DNA from 3 places in the Streptomyces sp. NPDC052064 genome. Region 2 is predicted to be linked to each of the others. Evidence: riboswitches for the same ligand, from Rfam matches in the RefSeq annotation. Region 2 holds a riboswitch; each other region holds the start of a gene.
What was found. Region 2 has a riboswitch for cobalamin ahead of ACZ6TU_RS00440 (ribonucleoside-diphosphate reductase subunit alpha). Riboswitches for the same ligand answer to the same signal wherever they lie in the genome.

Region 1: it holds a riboswitch for cobalamin, as region 2 does, so the genes downstream of both, ACZ6TU_RS10920 (cobalamin biosynthesis protein) here and ACZ6TU_RS00440 (ribonucleoside-diphosphate reductase subunit alpha) in region 2, are expected to answer to the same signal.
Region 3: it holds a riboswitch for cobalamin, as region 2 does, so the genes downstream of both, ACZ6TU_RS27285 (ABC transporter substrate-binding protein) here and ACZ6TU_RS00440 (ribonucleoside-diphosphate reductase subunit alpha) in region 2, are expected to answer to the same signal.

Annotation. Positions count from the first base shown of each region.
Region 1 is NZ_JBVJJE010000003.1:671,508-679,209, reverse strand. Features, by position in the region: gene ACZ6TU_RS10945 (alpha/beta hydrolase) at 339-1,466, opposite strand; gene ACZ6TU_RS10940 (class II aldolase/adducin family protein) at 2,023-2,754, opposite strand; gene ACZ6TU_RS10935 (lysozyme) at 2,951-3,703, shown strand; gene ACZ6TU_RS10930 (inorganic phosphate transporter) at 3,848-5,098, shown strand; gene ACZ6TU_RS10925 (hypothetical protein) at 5,133-5,354, shown strand; cobalamin riboswitch at 5,532-5,670, shown strand; gene ACZ6TU_RS10920 (cobalamin biosynthesis protein) at 5,772-6,713, shown strand; gene ACZ6TU_RS10915 (cobyric acid synthase) at 6,710-7,702, shown strand, end outside.
Region 2 is NZ_JBVJJE010000001.1:81,247-88,948, forward strand. Features, by position in the region: gene ACZ6TU_RS00420 (GntR family transcriptional regulator) at 1-44, shown strand, start outside; gene ACZ6TU_RS00425 (DUF3311 domain-containing protein) at 283-516, shown strand; gene mctP (monocarboxylate uptake permease MctP) at 513-2,141, shown strand; gene ACZ6TU_RS00435 (GNAT family N-acetyltransferase) at 2,227-2,733, shown strand; cobalamin riboswitch at 2,786-2,913, shown strand; gene ACZ6TU_RS00440 (ribonucleoside-diphosphate reductase subunit alpha) at 3,036-5,393, shown strand; gene ACZ6TU_RS00445 (ribonucleotide-diphosphate reductase subunit beta) at 5,450-6,454, shown strand; gene ACZ6TU_RS00450 (helix-turn-helix domain-containing protein) at 6,703-7,665, shown strand; gene ACZ6TU_RS00455 (bifunctional albaflavenone monooxygenase/terpene synthase) at 7,679-7,702, opposite strand, start outside.
Region 3 is NZ_JBVJJE010000010.1:258,285-265,986, reverse strand. Features, by position in the region: gene ACZ6TU_RS27300 (hypothetical protein) at 1-1,668, shown strand, start outside; gene ACZ6TU_RS27295 (APC family permease) at 1,682-3,322, opposite strand; gene ACZ6TU_RS27290 (CoA-binding protein) at 3,499-3,906, opposite strand; cobalamin riboswitch at 3,988-4,177, shown strand; gene ACZ6TU_RS27285 (ABC transporter substrate-binding protein) at 4,247-5,266, shown strand; gene ACZ6TU_RS27280 (FecCD family ABC transporter permease) at 5,263-6,276, shown strand; gene ACZ6TU_RS27275 (ABC transporter ATP-binding protein) at 6,273-7,073, shown strand; gene ACZ6TU_RS27270 (hypothetical protein) at 7,442-7,702, shown strand, end outside.

The sequences.
Region 1 (7,702 bases), on a different contig from region 2:
TGGGGGCGGCGGCCAGGGGTCGCGGGCGGACGAGTCGAAGCCTGGAGTCGCGCGGGATACGGGACGTCACGGGGGCAGTCTTCCGGTTGACGGTCCGAAAACCCAAACGGAATGTCACGGCGGGCGACGGGGATGGCCAACGCACGGGGTCCCGTGAGTGGTCGAGGGCCGCAAACAGGCCAGTGGTACGACGCTAAACGGAATCGTCGCGACCGGTCGGCGGGGAGCGGGACGGGACGTGGTTGCGACGGGGCGAAGGGGGCGTGAACGGGGGGTGCGTGACGCATCGGCGGCAGATCGCCCTCTTCACGGGGTCACTGGAGCGGATATGAACGGGGTCACATGAGAGGCGTCAGGAAGCGCCGCAGCGCCTCCTCGTAGGAGTTCGGGTCGGCGTTCCACATCGCTCCGTGGGGAGCGTTGCCGACGGTGCGGAGGGCGACCATGTCGGGGCGGGCTTCGGCGAGCCGGCGGGAGAGCTGCCAGGGGGCCACGGTGTCGTCCGGTCCGTGGAAGACGAGCGCCGGGATCCGGAGCCCGGCGGAGGGGTCCGTGCCCCCGACGCGGTCGCCGTACAGGCCGGTGCGCCCCTGTGCGGCGCGGACCGCCAGGGGCAGCAGCGCGCCCGGGGTGCGGCGGGCCGCGGCGAGGGCGCGCACGGTGGCCTCCCAGCTGAGCACCGGGGAGTCCAGGACGAGCCCGGAGACGCGGTCGCGCAGCCCCGAGTGGGCGGCGGCGCGCAGGGCCATGGTGGCGCCGGTGGACCAGCCGTGCAGGACGACCTGCCGGGCGCCGAACCGCACGGCGTAGCGGATCGCCGCGTCCAGGTCGCGCCACTCGGTCTCGCCGAGGTGGTTCAGGCCGTCGGGCGGGCGGGGTGCTCCCACGTCGCCGCGGTAGGCGAGGGCGAGCACCGGGAAGTGGTTGCGGTGCAGGAACCCCATGACGTTCATGGCGAGTTCCCGGGTGGCGCCGAGTCCGTGCACGGCGATCACCCAGGTGTCCCGCGCGCCGGGCACGAACCACGCGGGCAGGGCGCCGAGTTCGCCGGGGATGTCGATGTCGGCGTGTTCGAGGCCGAGGGCGGCGCTCGGGTTGCCCACGTACAGGTTCGGGGTGAGCCAGGCCTTGTCGCCGGGTTTCAGGGTTCCGTGCGTGACCCGCTCCAGGCGGCGTACGACGGTGTCGGCGGAGTGCGGGGCGTCGGCCAGAACGGGGCCGACGACCGCGTGGGAGCCGTTGCCGGACAGGCCGTAGCGGCCGGGCCGCAGGGCGGCCAGGTCCCGGGTGAGGCTGATCTGCCCCGCGGCGGTGCCGTGCACGGTGAGCCGGGGTTGGGTGGGCAGGGGCCGGCCGGGAGGCGCCTTGAGCGCGGCGTCACTGGCGAACCGCCCGGCGGCCACGGCGGCCGCGCCGACTCCGATCACGGCGGTGACGGCGGCGGCCGTCGCTCTGGCAGTGCGCACGGCTCCAGTGTCCTGGCGGACCGGGCGAGCGACCAGTGGGAGGCAGCGGCGGGGTGACGGGGTGGGAAGCCGGGTGGGGCGTGGGTAGTCGGCGGGGGCGGCTGTGCTGGAGGGCGGGACGCGGGCGGGGCGGCGGCCTCATGGTGTGCCCGGAGGACAGGGTGCCCGTATCGGCGGCCGACGGTGTGGTGGCTGGGCGGGCAGGGCGCCCGTGTCGGCGGCGTCACGCCTGCGCCCGGAGGGTGGCGCGAGCGCATCCTGCACGCCCTCCGTGGTCTCCGTACCTACAGGGCGACGGCGCGAGCAGCGGGCGGCGTGACTTGCCCCCGGGGAAACACGCGAGGATGGGCGGCGCGACCGCTGCGCCCGGAGGGCAGGGCGGCCGAACCCCGCCACACCGTGATCTCCGTACCCACAGGGCGGCGTGAGCGGTACCCCGGGGGGACACGAGGGTCGGACGCGGCGGTAGTCGGCGGGCGGCCTCCCCGGCCGGTGGGCCGAGGCGGTCAGGACGGGCCGGCCGGCCCGGCGGCACCAGGGCGTCCGGGGCCGAAGGTCAGCGGCGCTGGCCGTACCCGCGCAGCTGTTCCTGGACCTCCGCCAGCTGCTCCCCGGACAGCAGGCTCGGGGACAGGCCCGGTACCGATGTGGCGGTCAGCCACAGGCGGCACATCCATTCCAGCTGGGCGGTGCGGTCGTAGGCCTGGTCCAGTGACGCGCCGTGGGTGATGGTGCCGTGGTTCTGGAGGAGGCAGCCGGAGCGGTCGGCGAGAGCGCGGAGCATGTTCTCGGCCAACTCGTCGGTGCCGTACGTGGCATACGGGGCAACCCGGACGGGTCCGCCGAGCGCGGCGGCCATGTAGTGGATCAGCGGCAGCTCGCTCACGAGCGTCGAGACGGCCGTCGCGTGCACGGCGTGGGTGTGGACGACGGCACGGGCGCCGGTCGTGCGGTAGACCGCGAGGTGCATGGGCAGCTCGCTGGTGGGGACGAGCGTGCCGAGGACCTGCCGGCCGTCGAGGCCGACGCCGGTCACGTCGGCCGGCTCCAGCCGGTCGTAGGGGACGCCCGACGGCGTGACCAGCACCGTGTCCCCGACGCGCACCGAGACGTTCCCGGACGTGCCGACGACGAGTCCGTCGGAGACGGTCCGGCGGGCCGTCGTGACGAGCTCCTCCCAGGCGCGCGCCTCCTCGGGGCGCGCACCCCTCCGCCGCGGCTCCCCCACATCCTGCCCGCCGCTCCGGACGTCCCCCGTACCCCGTCCGTCGCCTCGCTGCTCAGCCATGCGGCGATCCTGCCAGGCAGGCCCTCAACGCGCCGCCGGGCGGGGGCACTTTAGGCCGGAAGCCGGGCATTCGTAAGGGCGCGTATCGGCACAAACGCCGCACGGATCCCTCTTGGCCGGAGATCTTCGGGCATTCAATGATCTTCCAGTACTCTCTGGGGGATTTGCCGTGCACGTCGCCATTCCGGGGGGAAACATGGCCCGTGACCACACACCGTCCCGACACCGCGGCCGATGGCTCGCCGCGTGCGCGGCGGCACTCGCACTGGGAGGCACCGCCCTCGCCGAGGCTCCGGCCCTCGGGGCGAGCCGCCCGAAGGGACACGACGTCTCGTCACACCAGAAGAACATCGACTGGCAGAGCACAAAGGCGAAGGGCGCCAGGTTCGCCTACGTCAAGGCGACCGAGTCCACCACCTACCGCAACCCCTACTTCGGCCAGCAGTACAACGGATCGCGCAAGGCGGGTCTCGTCCGCGGCGCCTACCACTTCGCGCTGCCCAACAGCTCGTCGGGCCAGGCGCAGGCGGCGTACTTCGTGCGCAACGGCGGCGGCTGGACCGCGGACGGCTGGACGCTGCCGCCCGCGCTCGACATCGAATACAACCCGTACGACAAGAAGCGCAGGTGCTACGGCCTGAACAAGGCGAGGATGGTCGACTGGATCAAGTCGTTCAGCGACGAGGTCAAGCGGCTCACCGGCCGCCGCCCGATGATCTACACGACCACCCACTGGTGGAACACGTGCACGGGCAACAGCCGTGCCTTCGCCGCCGACCACCCCTTGTGGATCGCCCGCTACAACGCCACCGGCGCGGGCACGCTCCCGGCCGGCTGGTCGTCGTGGACCTTCTGGCAGTACGACAACGGCTCCGGGAGCCTGCCGGGCGACCAGAACCTCTTCGGCGGGTCACTCGATCAGCTGAAACAGTTCGCGCGAGGCACCTAGTTCTCGGGGCGTGGGGAGCCTGACAGCAGGGCGGAACGACAACCCTCGATTGCGGACACCCCTACGCCCCTCCCAGTTCATCTTCCGTTCACTCGGGTTGCCTACGTTCGTCCAACCAATGACCTCGAACGATTGCCTGGGTAAATGGAAAGCTTCTCGCTGATCCTCGCGATTGTGGTGATAACCGCACTCGCGTTCGATTTCACGAACGGTTTCCACGACACCGCGAACGCGATGGCCACGACCATTTCCACGGGTGCCATGAGGCCCAAGGTCGCCGTCGCCATGTCCGCCGTTCTCAACCTGGTCGGCGCCTTTCTGTCCGTGGAAGTCGCCAACACGATCTCCAAGGGTCTCGTCGACGAGACCGGCATCCGTCCCGAGGTCATCTTCGCCGCCTTGGTCGGCGCGATCCTCTGGAACCTGCTGACCTGGCTCGTCGGCCTGCCGTCCAGTTCCTCGCACGCCCTGATGGGCGGCCTGATCGGCGCCACGATCGCCTCGGCGGGCGTCGGCGCGGTGCACGGTGACGTCCTGGTCACCAAGGTGCTGATCCCGGCGATCGCCGCCCCGCTGGTCGCGGGCGTCGCGGCGCTGCTCGCCACGCGGCTGACGTACTCCCTCGGCAAGAAGGCCGACGGCAAGGCCTCCGAAAAGGGCTACCGCGCCGGCCAGATCGCCTCCGCGGGCCTGGTCTCCCTGGCCCACGGCACCAACGACGCCCAGAAGACGATGGGTGTCATCACCCTCGCCCTGGTCGCCGGCGGCGCCGTCGCCCCCGACTCCGACCCGCCCATGTGGGTCATCCTCTCGGCGGGTCTCGCCATCGCCCTCGGCACGTACCTCGGCGGCTGGCGCATCATCCGCACCATGGGCAAGGGCCTGACCGACCTCCAGCCGCAGCAGGGCTTCGCCGCCCAGACCAGCGCGGCCACGGTCATCCTGGCCTCCTCGCACATCGGTTTCTCCCTCTCCACCACCCACTCCGTGTCCGGCTCGGTGATGGGCGCGGGCCTCGGCCGCAAGGGCGGTGTCGTCCGCTGGTCGACGGCGACGCGGATGTTCGTCGCGTGGGGTCTGACGCTGCCGGCGGCGGCCCTGGTGGCCGCGCTCGCCGAGTACGTCACCGGCTTCGGCAGCTGGGGTACCGCGGTGGTGGCCGTCTTCCTCGTCGCCTCCAGCGCGGCGATCTGGAAGATCTCGCGGCGTGAGGTCGTCGACCACACCAACGTCAACGACGCCGACGAGGTGGAGCCGGCCGGTGTGGTGACCACGGCGATGGCCGCGGTGACACCGCCCCCGGCGGGTGGCACGGCCACCGACGGGCCGAGCGTCACGATCCCGGCGCAGGCCCAGACCGAACGCACTCCCTCCACCACGACCACCCCGGTCTGACCCCGCCCACGCGGTTACAAGGAGAACCTCTGCCATGAAGATCGACTGGGCGGCCCTCGGCTCCGTCTTCGGCGTCAGCCTCGTGGTCACCGTGGCCCTCGTGGGCCTGTTCACCCTCGGCATCACCGGCCTGTCCCGCCGCGAGCGGGCGGTGACTGCGGGCGGATCCGCGGGACTTGCCGTGACGGGCGCGTACGCGTGCTTCGCGGCGTGTGCGGCGGCCGTCGGGTACGGGATCTATCTGATCGTGGCCTGATCACGGTCACTTCTGCCGGGCGGTACGGGACTTCGGTTCTGTGCCGCCCGGTTGTCGTGTGGCCGGGGGGGACAACTCGGCGTCGTAGCGCACCGGTCCCGCCCTTTCCGCAGGTCCGCACCCTGGCGGTGTGGGCTTCTCCACACTCTCCCCTCGCAGGTCAACGGCAAGTTGACGGCTGTTCCCGGCCGTGGTGGACTGCCGGGGCCAGTACGGCGGCAGGAGAGGAAGCCGGTGGAAGTCCGGCGCGGTCCCGCCACTGTCACCGGGGTAGCAATCCCCGGGAGCCAGGAACTCTCACCGCCGGTCCAGTCGAACCAGGGCGTGGACACCCTGAGTGAGGACATATCGCCATGCGCGGCTGCCGATCGAGCTTCAGTACCCCACCCCTGCCTGCCCCCGCGGCCGGCTGAGCCCATGGGTGCCGGTCGCGTCTTCGCGTACGGCGCCGCCGCCGGTCTGATCGGTGACCTGCTGCTCGGCGATCCTCGCCGGGGGCATCCGGTCGCCGTGTTCGGGCGGGCCGCGGGGGCCGTGGAACGGGTGTTGTGGCGGGACCACCGGGGGTGGGGCGCGCTGCACACCGTGGTGTGTGCCGGAGGCTCCGTCGCGCTCGGGGGCGTCGCCGCGCGTGTCGTGCGGAACTCCACCGTCGCCTCCGTCGCACTGACCGGTGCCGCCACCTGGGCCGTGGTCGGGGGGACTTCGCTCGCGCGGGAGGCTCAGGCCATCGGGCGTGCCCTGGAGGCGGGGGACGTCGAGGCGGCCCGGGCGCGGCTGCCACACCTGTGCGGGCGGGATCCGCAGGCGCTCGACGCCGACGGGATCGCCCGGGCCGTGGTCGAGTCCGTCGCCGAGAACACCTCCGACGCGGTCGTGGGGGCGCTCGTGTGGGGGGCCGTCGGTGGTGTGCCGGGGCTCCTCGGGTTCCGGGCCGTCAACACCCTCGACGCCATGGTCGGGCACAAGTCGGCCCGGTACCGGCGCTACGGGTGGGCCTCCGCGCGGCTGGACGATCTCGCGGGATGGCCGGGGGCCCGGCTGACCGCCGTGCTCGCGGCCCTGGCAGGGGACGATCCGCAGGGAGCCGTGCGGGCCTGGCGTGCCGATGCCGCCAAGCATCCGAGCCCCAACGCCGGGCCGGTGGAGGCCTCGTTCGCGGGGGCGCTCGGGGTGCGGCTGGGCGGGACCCTGTCCTACGGCGGGCGCGTCGAGCACCGGCCCGTGCTCAACAGGGCCGGGCGCGCCGTCGCCACACGGGACATCGAACGGGCCGTACGGCTGTCCAGGCGTGTCGGCTGGCTCGCGCTCGGCGTCTGTGTCGCCGCGCGCCGCATCGCGAAAGGGCGTACGTCATGACGGGCGGTGGGCTTCTCGTCGCCGGTACCACCTCCGACGCCGGCAAGAGCGTCGTGACCGCCGGGATCTGCCGGTGGCTGGTGCGGCAGGGCGTCAAGGTCGCGCCTTTCAAGGCGCAGAACATGTCCCTCAACTCCTTCGTGACGAAGGAGGGCGCCGAGATCGGCCGGGCGCAGGCCATGCAGGCGCAGGCCTGCCGCGTCGAGCCGAGCGCGCTGATGAACCCGGTGCTGCTCAAGCCCGGTGGCGAGAGCAGCAGCCAGGTCGTGCTGCTGGGCAAGCCGGTCGGGGAGCTCAGCGCACGCGGGTACCACGGCGGACGGCAGCAGATGCTGCTCGGGACCGTGCTGGACTGTCTGGAGCAGTTGCGGGGCACGTATGACGCGGTGATCTGTGAGGGGGCGGGCAGTCCGGCCGAGATCAATCTGCGCCGGACGGACATCGTCAACATGGGGATCGCCCGCAACGCCGGGCTCCCCGTGCTCGTCGTCGGCGACATCGACCGGGGCGGTGTCTTCGCCTCGTTCTTCGGGACGGTCGCGCTGCTGTCGCGCGAGGACCAGGAGTGCGTCGCCGGGTTCCTCGTCAACAAGTTCCGGGGGGACGTCTCCCTGCTGGAGCCGGGTCTCGACATGCTCCAGGGCCTCACCGGGCGGCGTACGTACGGCGTCCTGCCCTTCCGGCACGGGCTCGGGATCGACGAGGAGGACGGGCTGCGCGTCTCCCTGCGGGGGACGGTCCGGGAGTCCGTCGTCGCCCCGCCGGTCGGCGAGGACGTGCTGCGCGTCGCCGTGTGCGCCGTTCCGCTCATGTCCAACTTCACGGACGTGGACGCGCTGGCCGCCGAACCGGGTGTCGTGGTGCGGTTCGTGGACCGGCCGGAGGAACTCGCCGACGCCGACCTCGTCGTCGTGCCGGGGACCCGGGGGACCGTCCGTGCGCTGGAGTGGCTGCGGGAGCGCGGGCTGGCCGGCGCTCTCGTGCGCAGG
Region 2 (7,702 bases):
ACCGGTACAAGTTCGTGGCGCGTCTGAAGCGGCCTCAGGAGTAGTGCACGCCGTGCGGCCCTTCGAGCGGATGCGCACGGACCGGCAGGAGCAGGGCCCCGCGGGGGTTCCGCCGCTGCTGAGCGCCGCTGTACAGAGCAGGTTTCTTTTGAGTACCGCATTACGGACGAGGGGTTCCGTTCTTGCCACACCCTGTCCTAGATTGCCTGCGCATTACACAGGTGATCACTGAGGGGACGGAGCCGCCTGATGTCGCAAGCCCCAGAAGCCAGCAGAGAAACAATGGTGACGCCGATGCGCGTCGTCATCGGCCTCTGCCTCATAGCGCCCTTCGTGGCCATGCTGTGGGTCGGCTCGTACGCCAAGACCGACCCGGCCTTCATCGGGATCCCGTTCTTCTACTGGTACCAGATGGCGTGGGTGCTGATCTCCACCGCGCTGACGATGATCGCCTACAAGCTGTGGCAGCGTGACCAGCGCGCCCGCTCTGCCGCGAAGGGCGGTGCGTCCGAGTGAAGGACGGCGTGAACGGCGTCGCACTCGCCGTCTTCATCTTCTTCTTCCTGGCCGTCACGGTCATGGGCTTCCTGGCCGCGCGCTGGCGCAAGGCCGAGAACGAGCACAGCCTGGACGAGTGGGGCCTGGGCGGCCGCTCGTTCGGCACCTGGATCACCTGGTTCCTGCTCGGCGGCGACCTGTACACGGCGTACACCTTCGTGGCCGTACCGGCGGCGATCTACGCGGCGGGCGCGGCCGGCTTCTTCGCGGTGCCCTACACGATCCTCGTCTACCCGCTGATCTTCACCTTCCTCCCCCGCCTGTGGTCGGTCTCGCACAAGCACGGGTACGTGACGACGTCCGACTTCGTGCGCGGCCGCTTCGGCTCCAAGGGCCTCTCCCTGGCCGTGGCCCTCACCGGCATCCTCGCGACGATGCCGTACATCGCGCTCCAGTTGGTCGGCATCCAGGCCGTGCTGGACGTGATGGGTATCGGCGGCGGCGAGAACACCAACTGGTTCATCAAGGACCTGCCGCTGCTGATCGCCTTCGGTGTGCTGGCGGCGTACACGTACTCGTCGGGTCTGCGGGCGCCGGCGCTGATCGCGTTCGTGAAGGACACCCTGATCTACATCGTCATCGCGGTGGCGATCATCTACATCCCGATCAAGCTGGGCGGGTTCGACGAAATCTTCGCCAAGGCCGGCGAGGCGTACAGCCAGACCAACCCGGCGACGGGCGCGCCGCGCGGTGCGCTGGTGCCGCCGGAGGCGGGGCAGTGGACGTACGCCACGCTGGCGCTGGGCTCCGCGCTCGCGCTCTTCATGTACCCGCACTCGATCACGGCGACGCTGTCCTCGAAGAGCCGTGAGGTGATCCGCCGCAACACCACGATCCTGCCGCTGTACTCGCTGATGCTGGGCCTGCTCGCACTGCTCGGCTTCATGGCGATCGCGGCCGGGATCAAGGTGCAGAACGGGCAGCTGGCGATCCCGCAGCTGTTCGAGACGATGTTCCCGGACTGGTTCGCGGGCGTGGCCTTCGCGGCGATCGGTATCGGGGCCCTGGTCCCGGCGGCCATCATGTCCATCGCGGCCGCGAACCTCTTCACCCGCAACATCTACAAGGACTTCATCAAGCCCGACGCCACGCCCGCCCAGGAGACGAAGGTCTCCAAGCTGGTCTCCCTGCTGGTGAAGGTGGGCGCGCTGGCCTTCGTCCTCACCATGGACAAGACGGTCGCCATCAACTTCCAGCTGCTCGGCGGCATCTGGATCCTCCAGACCTTCCCGGCCCTGGTCGGCGGCCTGTTCACCCGCTGGTTCCACCGTTGGGCCCTGCTCGCGGGCTGGGCGGTCGGCATGGTCTACGGCACGGTCGCCGCGTACGGTGTCGCCTCCCCGACCCAGAAGCACTTCGGCGGGTCGTCGAAGGAGATTCCGGGCATCGGCGAGATCGGCTACATCGGCCTCACGGCGTTCGTCCTGAACGTCGTCGTCACCGTGGTCCTGACCTTCGTCCTCAAGGCCCTGAAGGCCCCCGACGGCATCGACGAGACCAAGCCGGAGGACTACACGGCGGACGCGGGCGACCCCGGGGTCCAGGTGGAGCTTCCCCCGGCCACGGCAGGGGCCGGTCACTGAGCCACTGGGACCAGCCACGTACAACCCGCAGCGGGCCGCCGTGAGAACCATCCACGGCGGCCCGCTGTCGTGCACACTCACCCGCATGGACATAGTTGTCAGGGCAGTGAAGCCCGACGAATACACCACGCTCGGCGAGATCACGGCCCAGGCCTATCTCCAGGACGGCCTCCTCGCTTTCGGCGAGAGCGACTGGTACCTGGGCGAACTGAAGGACGTGGCCAAGCGGGCGGCAGCCGCCGACGTCCTGGTGGCCTCGGAGGACGACCACATCCTCGGCGGCGTCACGTTCGTGCCCTCCGGCGGCCCCATGGCCGACCTCGCCCGTCCCGGGGAGGCCGAGATCCGGATGCTCGCCGTGGCCCGGCCGGCCCGAGGCCGTGGCGTCGGCGAAGCCCTCGTCCGCGCCTGCGTCGAACGCGCGAGGGCCACGGACGCCTGCACCACCCTCGTCCTGTGCACCCAGCCCACGATGCACGCCGCCCACCGCGTCTACGAACGGCTCGGCTTCACCCGTGCCCCCGAGCGCGACTGGAACCCGATCCCGGGCGACGACAAGTTCACGCTCCTCACCTATCAGTTGACGCTCTGAAACCAGCGCGACACAACATCTGGGGGTGTCACCGGAACACGGCACAAGATGTATGCTCATGCTCGCTGTCGCCGCAGGGGAATCCGGTGGGAATCCGGAACTGTCCCGCAACGGTGTACCCATGCCTTTTATGCGCGTATGGGAGTCAGTCCGAGGACCTGCCGACAGCGCGCCCGGCCGTCCGGCCGGTGTGCCCCGATGTCCGGGCCTCGTGGAATGGGCCGGTGGACGCGACGCCGCGTGCGCTCGTGTGCTGCCCCCTGCCCTGCGAGGCCCCCGTGCCGAGCGAGGGAGAGCCCCACGTGACCATCGCGCCAGCCGATCCGGTCTCAGCCGCCGAAGAAGAGCACGACGGTCCCGGTGCCGCGCTGCTGCGGACCCTGACCGAGCTGACCGCCGACCTCCCCGACGCCGACCCCGGCCGGGTCGCCGCCGCCGCGCTGCGCGGCCGGTCCGCCCGGGCCGACGAGTCGGAGTTGCGCGAGCTGGCGACCGAAGCGGCCGCCGGCCTCATCTCCGAGGATCCCGTCTACTCCCGGCTGGCCGCGCGCCTGCTGACGATCGGGATCCGCGCCGAGGCCGCCTCGCAGGGCGTCACGTGCTTCACCGAGTCCGTGGCGGTCGGGCACCGGGAGGGCCTCATCGCCGACCGGACCGCCGAGTTCGTGCGCGTCCACGGCGCCCGTCTCGACGCCCTGATCGACACGGCCGCCGACGACCGCTTCGGCTACTTCGGCCTGCGCACGCTGCACAGCCGCTACCTGCTGCGGCACCCGATCACCCGCAAGGTCGTCGAGACGCCCCAGCACTTCATGCTGCGCGTCGCCGCGGGTCTGGCGGAGGACGACACGAGCAGGTCGGTCGACGAAGTCGCCGCGCTCTACGGGCTCATGAGCCGGCTCGACTACCTCCCCTCCTCCCCCACCCTCTTCAACTCCGGCACGCGGCACCCCCAGATGTCGTCCTGCTACCTCCTCGACTCCCCCAAGGACGAGCTGGACTCGATCTACGACCGCTACCACCAGGTGGCGCGGCTGTCGAAGCACGCCGGCGGCATCGGAATCGCGTACTCCCGTATCCGCGCGCGCGGTTCGCTGATCCGCGGCACCAACGGCCACTCCAACGGCATCGTCCCGTTCCTGAAGACCCTCGACGCCTCGGTCGCCGCCGTGAACCAGGGCGGCCGCCGCAAGGGCGCCGCCGCGGTCTACCTGGAGACCTGGCACTCCGACATCGAGGAGTTCCTGGAGCTGCGCGACAACACCGGCGAGGACGCCCGCCGTACGCACAACCTGAACCTCGCGCACTGGGTGCCCGACGAGTTCATGCGGCGGGTGAACGGCGACGCGCAGTGGTCGCTGTTCTCTCCCTCGGACGTGCCCGAGCTGGTCGACCTGTGGGGCGAGGAGTTCGACACCGCGTACCGGGCGGCCGAGGCGAAGGGCCTCGCCAGGAAGACCCTGCCGGCCCGCGAGCTGTACGGCCGCATGATGCGCACCCTGGCGCAGACCGGCAACGGCTGGATGACCTTCAAGGACGCCGCCAACCGCACCGCCAACCAGACGGCCGAGCCGGGCCACGTCGTCCACTCCTCCAACCTCTGCACGGAGATCCTCGAGGTCACCAGCGACGGGGAGACGGCGGTCTGCAACCTGGGGTCGGTCAACCTCGGCGCGCTCGTCGACCAGGCCGGCGGGGACATCGACTGGGAGCGGCTGGACGAGACCGTCCGTACGGCCGTCACGTTCCTGGACCGGGTCGTGGACATCAACTTCTACCCGACCGAGCAGGCAGGCCGGTCGAACGCCAGGTGGCGTCCCGTCGGCCTCGGAGCCATGGGCCTCCAGGACGTCTTCTTCAAGCTGCGCCTGCCCTTCGACTCGCCGGAGGCCAAGCGGCTCTCCACCCGCATCGCCGAGCGGATCATGCTCGCCGCCTACGAGGCCTCGGCCGATCTCGCGGAGCGCAACGGCCCGTTGCCGGCGTGGGAGAAGACCCGTACGGCGAAGGGTGTGCTCCACCCCGACCACTACGACGTGGAGTTGGCCTGGCCGGAGCGCTGGGCGGCCCTGCGTGAGCGCATCGCCGCGACCGGCATGCGCAACTCCCTGCTCCTCGCCATCGCGCCGACGGCCACCATCGCCTCCATCGCGGGCGTGTACGAGTGCATCGAGCCGCAGGTGTCCAACCTGTTCAAGCGCGAGACGCTGTCCGGTGAGTTCCTCCAGGTCAACTCCTACCTGGTTCAGGAGCTGAAGCGGCTCGGCGTGTGGGACGCGCGCAGCCGGGAGGCCCTGCGCGAGGCGAACGGCTCGGTGCAGGACTTCGCCTGGATCCCCGAGGACGTACGCGCCCTCTACCGCACGGCCTGGGAGATCCCGCAGCGCGGCCTGATCGACATGGCGGCGGCCAGGACCCCGTTCCTGGACCAGTCCCAGTCCCTGAACCTCTTCCTGGAAACGCCGACCATCGGCAAGCTCTCCTCGATGTACGCCTACGCCTGGAAGTCCGGGCTGAAGACCACGTACTACCTGCGCTCGCGCCCGGCGACCCGCATCGCCCGCGCGGCACAGGCCACCGTCCCCGTGCAGCAGCCGGCGCCGGAAGACGCCGTCGCCTGCTCCCTGGAAAACCCCGAGTCCTGCGAGGCCTGTCAGTAATTCCCACCCGCCACCCGACCGCCACCCCTGGAGGACGGCGCTTCGCGCCGACTGTTATGACTCAGAACCTTCTCGACCCCGGCTTCGAGCTGACTCTGCGCCCCATGCGCTACCCGGACTTCTACGAGCGCTACCGGGACGCCATCAAGAACACCTGGACCGTGGAGGAGGTCGACCTCCACTCGGACGTCGCCGACCTCTCCAAGCTCTCCCCCGCCGAGCAGCACCTCATCGGCCGGCTCGTCGCCTTCTTCGCCACGGGCGACTCGATCGTCGCGAACAACCTGGTGCTGACGCTGTACAAGCACATCAACTCCCCCGAGGCGCGGCTGTATCTGAGCCGGCAGCTCTTCGAGGAGGCGGTGCACGTCCAGTTCTATCTGACGCTCCTGGACACCTACCTCCCCGACCACGACGACCGCGCGGCCGCCTTCGCCGCCGTCGAGAACATCCCCTCCATCCGCGAGAAGGCCGGGTTCTGCTTCAAGTGGATGGACTCGGTGGACCAGCTCGACCGGCTGGAGACGCAGGCCGACCGCCGCCGTTTCCTGCTGAACCTGATCTGCTTCGCCGCGTGTATCGAGGGCCTGTTCTTCTACGGTGCCTTCGCCTACGTCTACTGGTTCCGCAGCCGGGGCCTGCTGCACGGTCTGGCCACCGGCACCAACTGGGTGTTCCGCGACGAGACGATGCACATGTCGTTCGCCTTCGACGTGGTCGACACCGTCCGCAAGGAGGAGCCGGAGCTGTTCGACGACCAGCTCCGGCAGCAGGTGACGGACATGCTCCGCGAGGCCGTCGAGGCCGAGCTGCAGTTCGCGCGCGACCTGTGCGGTGACGGCCTCCCGGGCATGAACACCGAGTCGATGCGGCAGTACCTGGAGTGCGTCGCCGACCAGCGGCTCACCCGTCTGGGCTTCGCTCCGGTGTACGGCTCCGAGAACCCCTTCTCCTTCATGGAGCTCCAGGGGGTTCAGGAGCTGACCAACTTCTTCGAGCGGCGGCCCTCCGCGTACCAGGTGGCGGTGGAGGGCACCGTCGACCTGGACGAGGACTTCTGAGCCGACACGCCTTCGCGGGTCTCCTGGGCCTCCCTGATCTGGCGGTCGACGCGCCGGTCGCGGACGCTACCGATCACTGACGGGAGGACCAGGAGGACCAGCATCCCGAGTACGAAGATCATTGCGATGAGTGTCTGTGCCTGGTTGGTGTCCATGGACACCACTGTCGCGCCGATGACTCCTTACCGTCAGTGGCAGTACTGCCGTAGACCCTCGAATTACTGCCACCGGCGAGGCACACTGGAGGCATGCTCCAGAACGTGGCCGTCGTCCTCCTCGACGGTGTGAACCCCTTCGAACTCGGCGTGGTGTGCGAGGTCTTCGGCACCGACCGCAGCGACGACGGCCTGCCGGTCTACGACTTCGCGGTGGCCTCGGCCGAGGGCCCGGCCCTGCGGACGAACACGGGCTTCTCGCTGCACGTCGAGCACGGTCTGGAGCGGCTGGAGACGGCTGATCTGATCGCCGTGCCCGCCGGCCACGGCTACGAGTCCCGGGACTTCCCGCCGGAGCTGCTGGACGCCCTGCGGCGCGGAGTCGACCGCGGCGCCCGGGTGCTCAGCGTCTGCTCCGGCGTCTTCGTGCTGGCCGCGGCCGGGCTGCTGGACGACCGGCGCTGCGCCGCGCACTGGCGGCACGCGGAGGCCCTCGCCCGGCAGTACCCGCGGGTGGCCGTCGAGCCGGACGTGCTGTACGCCGACGAGGACCCGGTGATCACCTCCGCCGGCACGGCCGCCGGGATCGACGCCTGCCTCCACCTGGTGCGCAAGGAGCAGGGCTCCGAGGTCGCCAACAAGATCGCCCGGCGGATGGTGGTGCCGCCGCACCGCGACGGCGGCCAGGCCCAGTACATCGAGCGCCCGCTGCCGCACTCCGAGGCCGACACGATCGGCGAGGTGCTGGCGTGGATGGAGCGCCATCTCGACGAGGAGGTCACCGTCGAGCAGCTGGCAGCCCGTGCCCACATGTCCCCGCGGACCTTCGCCCGTCGCTTCCAGCAGGAGACCGGGACGACCCCCTACCGCTGGATCCTGCGCCAGCGTGTCCTGCTGGCCCAGCGGCTGCTGGAAGCGACGGACGAGACCATGGACGCGATCGCCGGTCGAACAGGGTTCGGCAACGCGGCCACGCTGCGCCACCACTTCGTCCGGGCCGTGGGCACGACGCCGAACGCCTACCGGCGGACCTTCCGGGGCCCCGAAGCGGCCTGACCCTCCCCCACGCTCACCTCGGCACCGGCCGCAGCAG
Region 3 (7,702 bases), on a different contig from region 2:
TCGTCGCGGGACATGCTCAGCCGGCTTCAACACGAGGGGGACCTGAAGACTCTCGCCGAGGCCCTGGCCGGCCGCGCCCCGGAGCAAGCCGTGGCCTACGCCCGCGCGATCGCCGGCACCGAGTGGCAGCCGCCCTTCAAGGACCGCTACTCGGCCCTCGCGCTCGTCGCCCACCGGCGCGCCGACGCAGGCGACCTGGCCATGGCCCGCTCGATCCTGGACGAGGCGCTGCACGCCGCCGAGGAGGTACCGCCCGTGGCCGACCCGCCGCTGTGGGGCTTCTACCACCTGGCGGGAGAAGGCGGTGGCGTGGCCCGGGGGAACGCCGTCAGCGACCCCGTGGCCGAGATCCCGATAGTGATGAACCACACCAACGACTGGCAGCGGCTCGTCGAACAGCGTTTCTACAGCGACCCGTCGGACGTCCTGCGCGCCATGACGCCCAGCACCTGGTCGGTCGGCCACCCGTACTCCTGGGCCCGTACGATCCGCTGCTTCGCCGAGGCCGTCGCCGTACGGGACCTGGACCGCGCCCGGACGCTCGTGCACGCCCTGACCGATCCCGGCGAGCGGGTCGTGGGACTCGCCGGACTCTTCGGGATCGCCGCCGCCGGAGCGGACCGGACGGCGGCCGACCGGCTGTGGGCCGAGTTCGGACAGGCGTACGCCGTGATACCCCGGTACGAGTGGAACCTGCCGCGGCAGCAGGACGGGCCCCTGGCCTATGTGCGCCCCGACCACCGCAGCAGATTCGAGGCCGCGGTGCGGCTCCTGCCGTGGGAGGCCGACCCGGCCATGGCCTTCCTCGGCGCCGACGGCACCCCGTACCTGCTGTCCATGTTCCACTTCGCCTTCGGCGCCGACGCCTCCCGCCGCTACGCGTTCGACGTGATGGACGGCCGGCAGCCCTACCCGCCGTTCGCCCACACGCACCGCTCCCTGCTCGGGATGCCGCCGGACGTCCACGGGCCGCTGCTCACCGGCGTGATGCTTGCCCCGGCCATCGTCAACGAGCACCTCGCGACCGCGTCCGGCGCGCCCCCGGCCGTCGAGTCCCCGCCGGTCCTGGAGGACGAGCTGTACGCGGCCTACGTGGACATGGCTCTCCTCGGCCCGCAGGCGGGCGCCGCACGGGTGCGGCCGCTGCTGGACTCGCCGAGGCTTCCGGCCGTGGCGGCGCTGGTGGCCCGCGCGGCCGAGATCCACGGTGCGGGCCACCCGGTCGCGGCCGAGCTGTGCGCCGACGTCGTGGCCGCGGCCGAGCGGTCCGAACCCGCCCAGCACGTGGTGACGTTGCTGCAACTGGCCCGGTCCCCGGCCACGGCCGGCCTGGTCGACGCGGAGGACCTGCTGGAGCGGACGCTCGCCCTCTCCGACGATCCCTGGGAACGCGTGGAGCGTGACGAGGCGCTGCGCGAGCTGTTCGCCATCCTCTTGGGCGGGTCTCCCGGGACCGCGCTGCGGCTGCTGTACGACCGGACCGCGGACGGCTGGGCCATGGTGACGGCGATGCTGGAGAACGCCGTCGCCCCGCTCCTCGAGGCCCTGGGACCGGACGCTCCGCTGCTGCTCCACCGGGCCCTGCGGCGTGCCGTGGCCTGCGTGTCGGCGCGGGGCCGCACGGACGTGCCGTCGATCGACGGTGTCCGTACGGCCCTCGGCGACTGACCGGGAGAGGCGATCAGTGTGCGGGCGCCTCGATGACGGCCACCTCCTCGATGCTCCGCTCGATGTCCTCGGGCCGGGACGCGCAGGCCCGGGCCCAGTAGTAGATCGCCAGGGAGAAGACGGCGACGACCACGATGTCCCACCACAGTGCGATGTGGCCCTGCCCGCCGAAACCGCCCTGCCAGGAGATGACGCCCATGCCCAGCAGGTAGACGGGCAGCCACCGCGCGGCCTTCCAGTCCAGCCGGGGCGCGTCGGGCAGACCCTTGCGCGTGGCGTACCAGGCGTAGCCGCCGAGCAGGACGTAGCCGAGGACGATCGCCACGCCGAGCCGCCACAGGGTGTCCCAGGTGGACCAGTAGATGATCAGGTTGGCCACGACGAACGACAGCGGCGAGAGAACCTTCCCGCCGGGCAGGCGGTAGGGGCGCTCGTGGTGCGGCAGCCGGTCGGCGAAGACGCCGTACGCCAGCGGGGCGCCCGCGTACATCAGGACGCTCGCCGAGGTGATGAAGCTGACCAGCTGCTGCCAGCTCGGGAACGGCAGGAAGCAGATCACGCCGGTCACGAAGGCGACGACCAGACCGAACCACGGCACGCCGCGGGCGTCGGTGCGGGCGAAGACCTTCGGCGCGTAGCCGTTCCTGGCCAGGCCGTAGGAGACACGCGAGGTGGCCGTGGTGTAGATCAGGCCGGTGCCGCCCGGGGAGACCACCGCGTCCAGGTACAGCACCACACTCAGCCAGCCGAGACCCACCAGCGTGGCCAGCCCCGCCCAGGGTCCGCTGATCCCCGCGTAGTCCAGCTTGGCCCAGCCGTGCGCGAAGGAGCTCAGCGGCAGCGCGCCGATGAAGACCACCTGGAGCAGGACGTAGATGACCGCGCCGATGGCGACCGAGCCGATCGTCGCCCGCGGCAGGTCACGCCTCGGGTCGCGGCTCTCGCCGGCCAGCTGGATCGCCTGCTCGAAGCCCAGCAGGGCGAAGATGATGCCGCTGGAACTGACGGCGCTCAGCACGCCCTTGGCGCCGAACGGGGCGAAGCCGTGCTCGGTGAGGTTGCCCGGGTGGAAGTTCCCGGCCGCGATGACGAAGATCGCGACCAGGGGGACGGCCACCTTCCACCAGGTGGCGGCGCTGTTGGTGTGCGCCAGGACCCGCACGCCGAGGAAGTTGATCACGACGAACACGGCCATGAGGACCACGGCGACGACGAACCCGCTCGTCGTCAGCGTCCCGTCCTTGGCATGCTGGAAACCCTGCGCCCAGTGCCAGTGCCCCGCGTAGCCGATCATGGCCTCGACCTCGATCGGCGCCACCGTCGCCGCCTGGAGCCAGGAGAACCAGCCGAAGGACATGCCGGCCAGCCCGCCGAACGCGTAGTGCGGATAGCGAGCCGTGCCGCCCGCGACCGGGAACATGCCCCCGAGTTCCGCGTGCACCAGAGCCAGCAGCACGATCGCCACCGCGCCGATGATCCACGAGAGAATTGCCGCGGGACCGGCGGCCACGGCAGCTTTCTCGGCTCCGTACAGCCAACCGGAGCCGATGATGGAACCGACCGACGCCCACATGAGCCCGATCAGCCCGACGTCCCGCCGCAAACCGCTCGGGTTGCCCTTCACCCCCGGTACTGCCTGGTCGACGCTTACCATATTCTTAGGGGCCTCTCATAAAATGAACACAAGCGTTCAGTGAGCAAGAGGCCGTCAGGCTAGGAATCAATTGGCGTCGGGCAGAAGGCTGTTGCCAGGCATTTGACCGGACGCGGGGATTTCCTGGAAAGGAGTTCAGGAATTCTGTACCCGGCAATGGGGGATTCGTTGAGGTCCTAGCCCAGTCGCGGAATCTCGATCGCCGGGCAGCGGTCCATCACCATCTCCAGACCCGCGGCGCGGGTCCGGTCGTACGCCGCCTCGTCCAGGACCCCGAGCTGGAACCAGACGCCCTTGGCGCCCTTGGCGACCGCCTCGTCCGCGACCGCTCCCGCGAGGTCGCTGTTCACGAACACGTCGACGACGTCCACGTCGAAGGGAATGTCCGCCAGCGTCGCGTACCCCTGCTCGCCATGCACCGTCTCCGCCTTGGGGTGCACGGGCACGACGCGCTTGCCGTAGCGCTGGAGCACCTCGGCCACGCCGTAGGCCGCGCGCCGCTGGTTCGACGACAGGCCCACCACGGCCCAGGTGTCGCCGAGCTCGGTGAGAATCCTGCGGACCGTTGCCTCGTCGCCGTACACCGGTGGCCTCCTGGAGGGTCGCGGAAGAACTGTTGTCCGCACAACGACGTACGGTGCGCGGTGATTCCCCCGCGCCCTCCGTGATAGCTTGCCGAGGCCAGTCGAACCCATGTACGTGGGTCAGGGAATCCGGTGCGAATCCGGAACTGACGCGCAGCGGTGAGGGGGACGGGCGGGGCCTCGGCCACTGGACGGTTTTGCTGCCGTCCGGGAAGGCGCTCCGACCCGGGTGAACCCGAGTCCGAAGACCTGCTGGCGGCCCCCGCGGCCGTTCGCGGCGGGGGAGCACCGTACGACCGGGCTCCGCGATCGAGCCCTCGACGACTGAGGACTGGTTTCCGTGCCCCTCGCCCGACCTGCCCGTGCCGCCGTCCTGCTCGCGGCCGGCTCCCTGCTCCTGACCGGCTGCGGCGACACCGGGCCCACGGGTGTGAAGGCTGCCGCCGTCAGCCTCGACAACTGCGGCAGCACCGTACGGGTCGACGCCCCGCCGAAGCGGGCCGTCTCCCTCAACCAGGGCACCACCGAGATCCTGCTCTCCCTCGGCCTCGCCGACCGCCTCGCGGGCACGGCCACCTGGACCGACCCCGTGATGAAGGGGCTGGCGAAGGCCAACGCCAAAGTGCCGCGCATCGCCGACAACAACCCGTCCTTCGAACGGGTCCTGGACGCCGACCCCGACTTCGTCGCGGCGTCCTTCGTCTCCACCCTCGGCAAGGGCGGCGTCGCCACCCGCGAGCAGTTCGAGAAGCTCGGCGTGCCCACGTACGTCTCCCCGTCGGACTGCGCCGGCAAGGACAACTCCGGGGGCGGCGACGGCGCGCGTGACAAGGCGCTGGGCATCGACACGGTCTATGGCGAAGTACGCGACCTGGCGACCGTGTTCGGGGTGAAGGAACGGGGCGACAGGCTGGTGGCCTCCCTCCAGCGGCGCACGGCGAAGGCCACGCAGGGCATCGACGCCTCCGACGTCACCCTCCTGTACTGGTTCGCCAACTCGGAGTCCCCCTACATGGCGGGCTGTTGCGGAGCGCCCGGCATCATCACCCGGGCCCTCGGCGCGAAGAACGTCTTCGACGACACGCACGAGGAGTGGCCGCAGATCAACTGGGAGACGGTCGCCGACCGCGACCCCGACGTCCTCGTCATCGGCGACCTGACCCGCAAGTCGCAGACCGCCGAGTCGGCCGCGAAGAAGATCGCCTTCCTGGAGTCCAACCCGGCCACCAGGAACATGGACGCGGTCAAGCACAAGCGGTACGTGCTGCTCAGCGGGCAGGCCATGAATCCGACCATCCGCACGGTCGAGGGCGTGGAACAGGTCGCCGCCGGGCTGCGCGAGTTCGGACTCGTGAAGTGACCGTCCGCGGGCCCGCGCTCGGTGTTGCGGGCGCCCTGCTGCTGGCCGTCTCCCTGGCCCTGGCCATCACCGTCGGCCCGGCCGACATCCGGGTCGCGGACGTCTGGTCCGCCGTCGCGGCCCACCTCGGGCTCGGCAGCTCGGACCTGACGCCGATCCGCGACGGGATCGTCTGGCAGCTGCGGCTGCCGCGCACCCTGCTCGCGGCCGTGTGCGGGGCCGGACTGGCCGTGTGCGGGGCGGTGATGCAGTCGCTGCTGCGCAACCCGCTCGCCGACCCGTTCGTGCTCGGGGTGTCCTCCGGCGCCTCCACCGGCGCGGTCGTGGTCGTCGTCCTGGGGGTGGGCGGCGGTGCCGTCTCGGTGTCCGCGGGTGCCTTCCTCGGCGCCCTGGTCTCCTTTGCGCTGGTGCTGCTGCTCAGCCACACCCTCGGCGGCACCACCGACCGGGTCGTCCTCGCGGGCGTCGCCGCCATGCAGCTCTTCTCCGCGCTCACCTCCTTCGTCGTGATGACCGCAGCCGACGCGGAGACGACCCGGGGCGTGCTGTTCTGGCTCCTCGGCTCGCTCGCCGGCGCGGGCTGGACCGACGTGTGGCTGTGCCTGGCCGTCCTGGCCGTGACGCTGGTGGTGTGCCTGTCGTACGCCCGTACCCTCGACGCCTTCGCCTTCGGGCAGGACGCGGCGGCCGCGCTCGGGGTGTCCGTGGCCCGCACCCGCCTGGTGCTGCTGTGCGTCACGGCCCTGCTCACGGCGGCGCTGGTCAGCTCGGCCGGGGCGATCGGCTTCGTCGGGCTGGTCCTGCCGCACGCCGCGCGGGCCCTGGCCGGTCCCGGGCATGTCCGGCTGCTGCCGGTCACCGCGCTCGCCGGTGCGGTGTTCCTGGTGTGGGTGGACACGCTCGCCCGGACGGTCCTGGATCCGCAGGAGGTGCCGGTGGGAGTCGTGACGTCGCTGATCGGGGTGCCGGCGTTCGTGGCGGTGCTGTACCGGACACGGAGCGTGCGGTGAGCGAGGTGGGGGCGGCGGGGAGCGGTGCCGGGCTGCGGGCCGAGCGGGTCGGTCGCCGGGCCGGCGGGCGCCTCATCCTCGACGGTGTCGTCCTCGCGCCGGAGCCCGGCTCCACCGTCGGCGTCCTCGGCCCCAACGGCTCCGGCAAGTCCACGTTGCTGCGGCTGCTGGCCGGGTTGCTCACGCCGACCGCCGGAGTCGTCACCCTCGACGGCACGCCGCTGGGCGACCTGCCTCGGCGTACGGTCGCCCGCCGTCTCGCCGTGGTCGAGCAACAGGCCGACACGCAGGTCGAGTTGACGGTCGCGGACGTCGTGCGGCTCGGCCGCGTGCCGCACCGCCGGGCCTGGACGCCGACGTCGCCGGACGACGAGCGTGCGGTGCGCGGCGCCCTGGAGCGCACCGGCCTCGCCGACCGTGCCGACCAGCCCTGGAACACCCTCTCGGGCGGCGAACGCCAGCGGGTGCAGATCGCCCGCGCGCTGGCCCAGGAACCCCGCGAGCTCCTTCTGGACGAGCCCACCAACCACCTCGACATCCACCACCAGCTCGATCTGCTCGCCCTGGTCACCGGCCTGCCGGTCACCACCGTCATCGCCCTGCACGACCTCAACCTCGCGGCGATGTACTGCGACCGGGTCGTCGTCCTGAGCGCGGGGAGGGTGGTGGCGGGTGGCACTCCGGGAGATGTCCTGACGGAGGAACTCATCGCCGAGGTGTACGGGGTGCGGGCCGCCGTCAGCCGTGAGGGCTCCGGGCAGCGGCCTCATGTGCGCTTCCTGGGGACGTTGGGCTGAGCGCGCGGTGGGCGATTCGCGCCAGGGTGGTCTGAGCGGCTGATGTGTCGTGGGTGGGGGTATTCCCGCCATGGTGGCCTGGCCCGACGGGCGTGTCGTCGGTGGGGTGCCTCCGGCAGGGTGGCCTGACCGACCGGAGTGTCATTGGCCGGGCGGTTCCCGCCATGGTGGCCTGGCCCGACGGGCGTGTCGTCGGTGGGGTGCCTCCGGCAGGGTGGCCTGACCGACCGGCGCGCCGTTGTCGGGGTGATTCCCGCCGCGGTGGCTTGGTCCGTCCGGCACGCCATTGGTGGGGTGTTCCCGCCACGGTGGCCGGAAAAAGCCGCACATGCCTGCGTGGGCGCGCCCACCCGTCCTACGCTCGCCTCGTGCTGCGCATCATCGACGCCCGTGCCGGCGAGCCGGTCGACGCCGCCCCGGCCCGCCGGGGCCTGACCCGTGTCGAGGTGCACGCGCCCGGCTCCGACACGACGAATCTGCGGGTGCTGCTCGTGGCGGACCTGCTCGTGCGGGCGCTGGAGCTCGGCGGCACACCGGTGTGGGCGCTGCTGACCGGCGGACGCCGGCAGGCGGAGCTGCGAGCGGACGCCGCGGCCCTCGGCATCCGCCCCTTCGAGGACAGCCCCGAC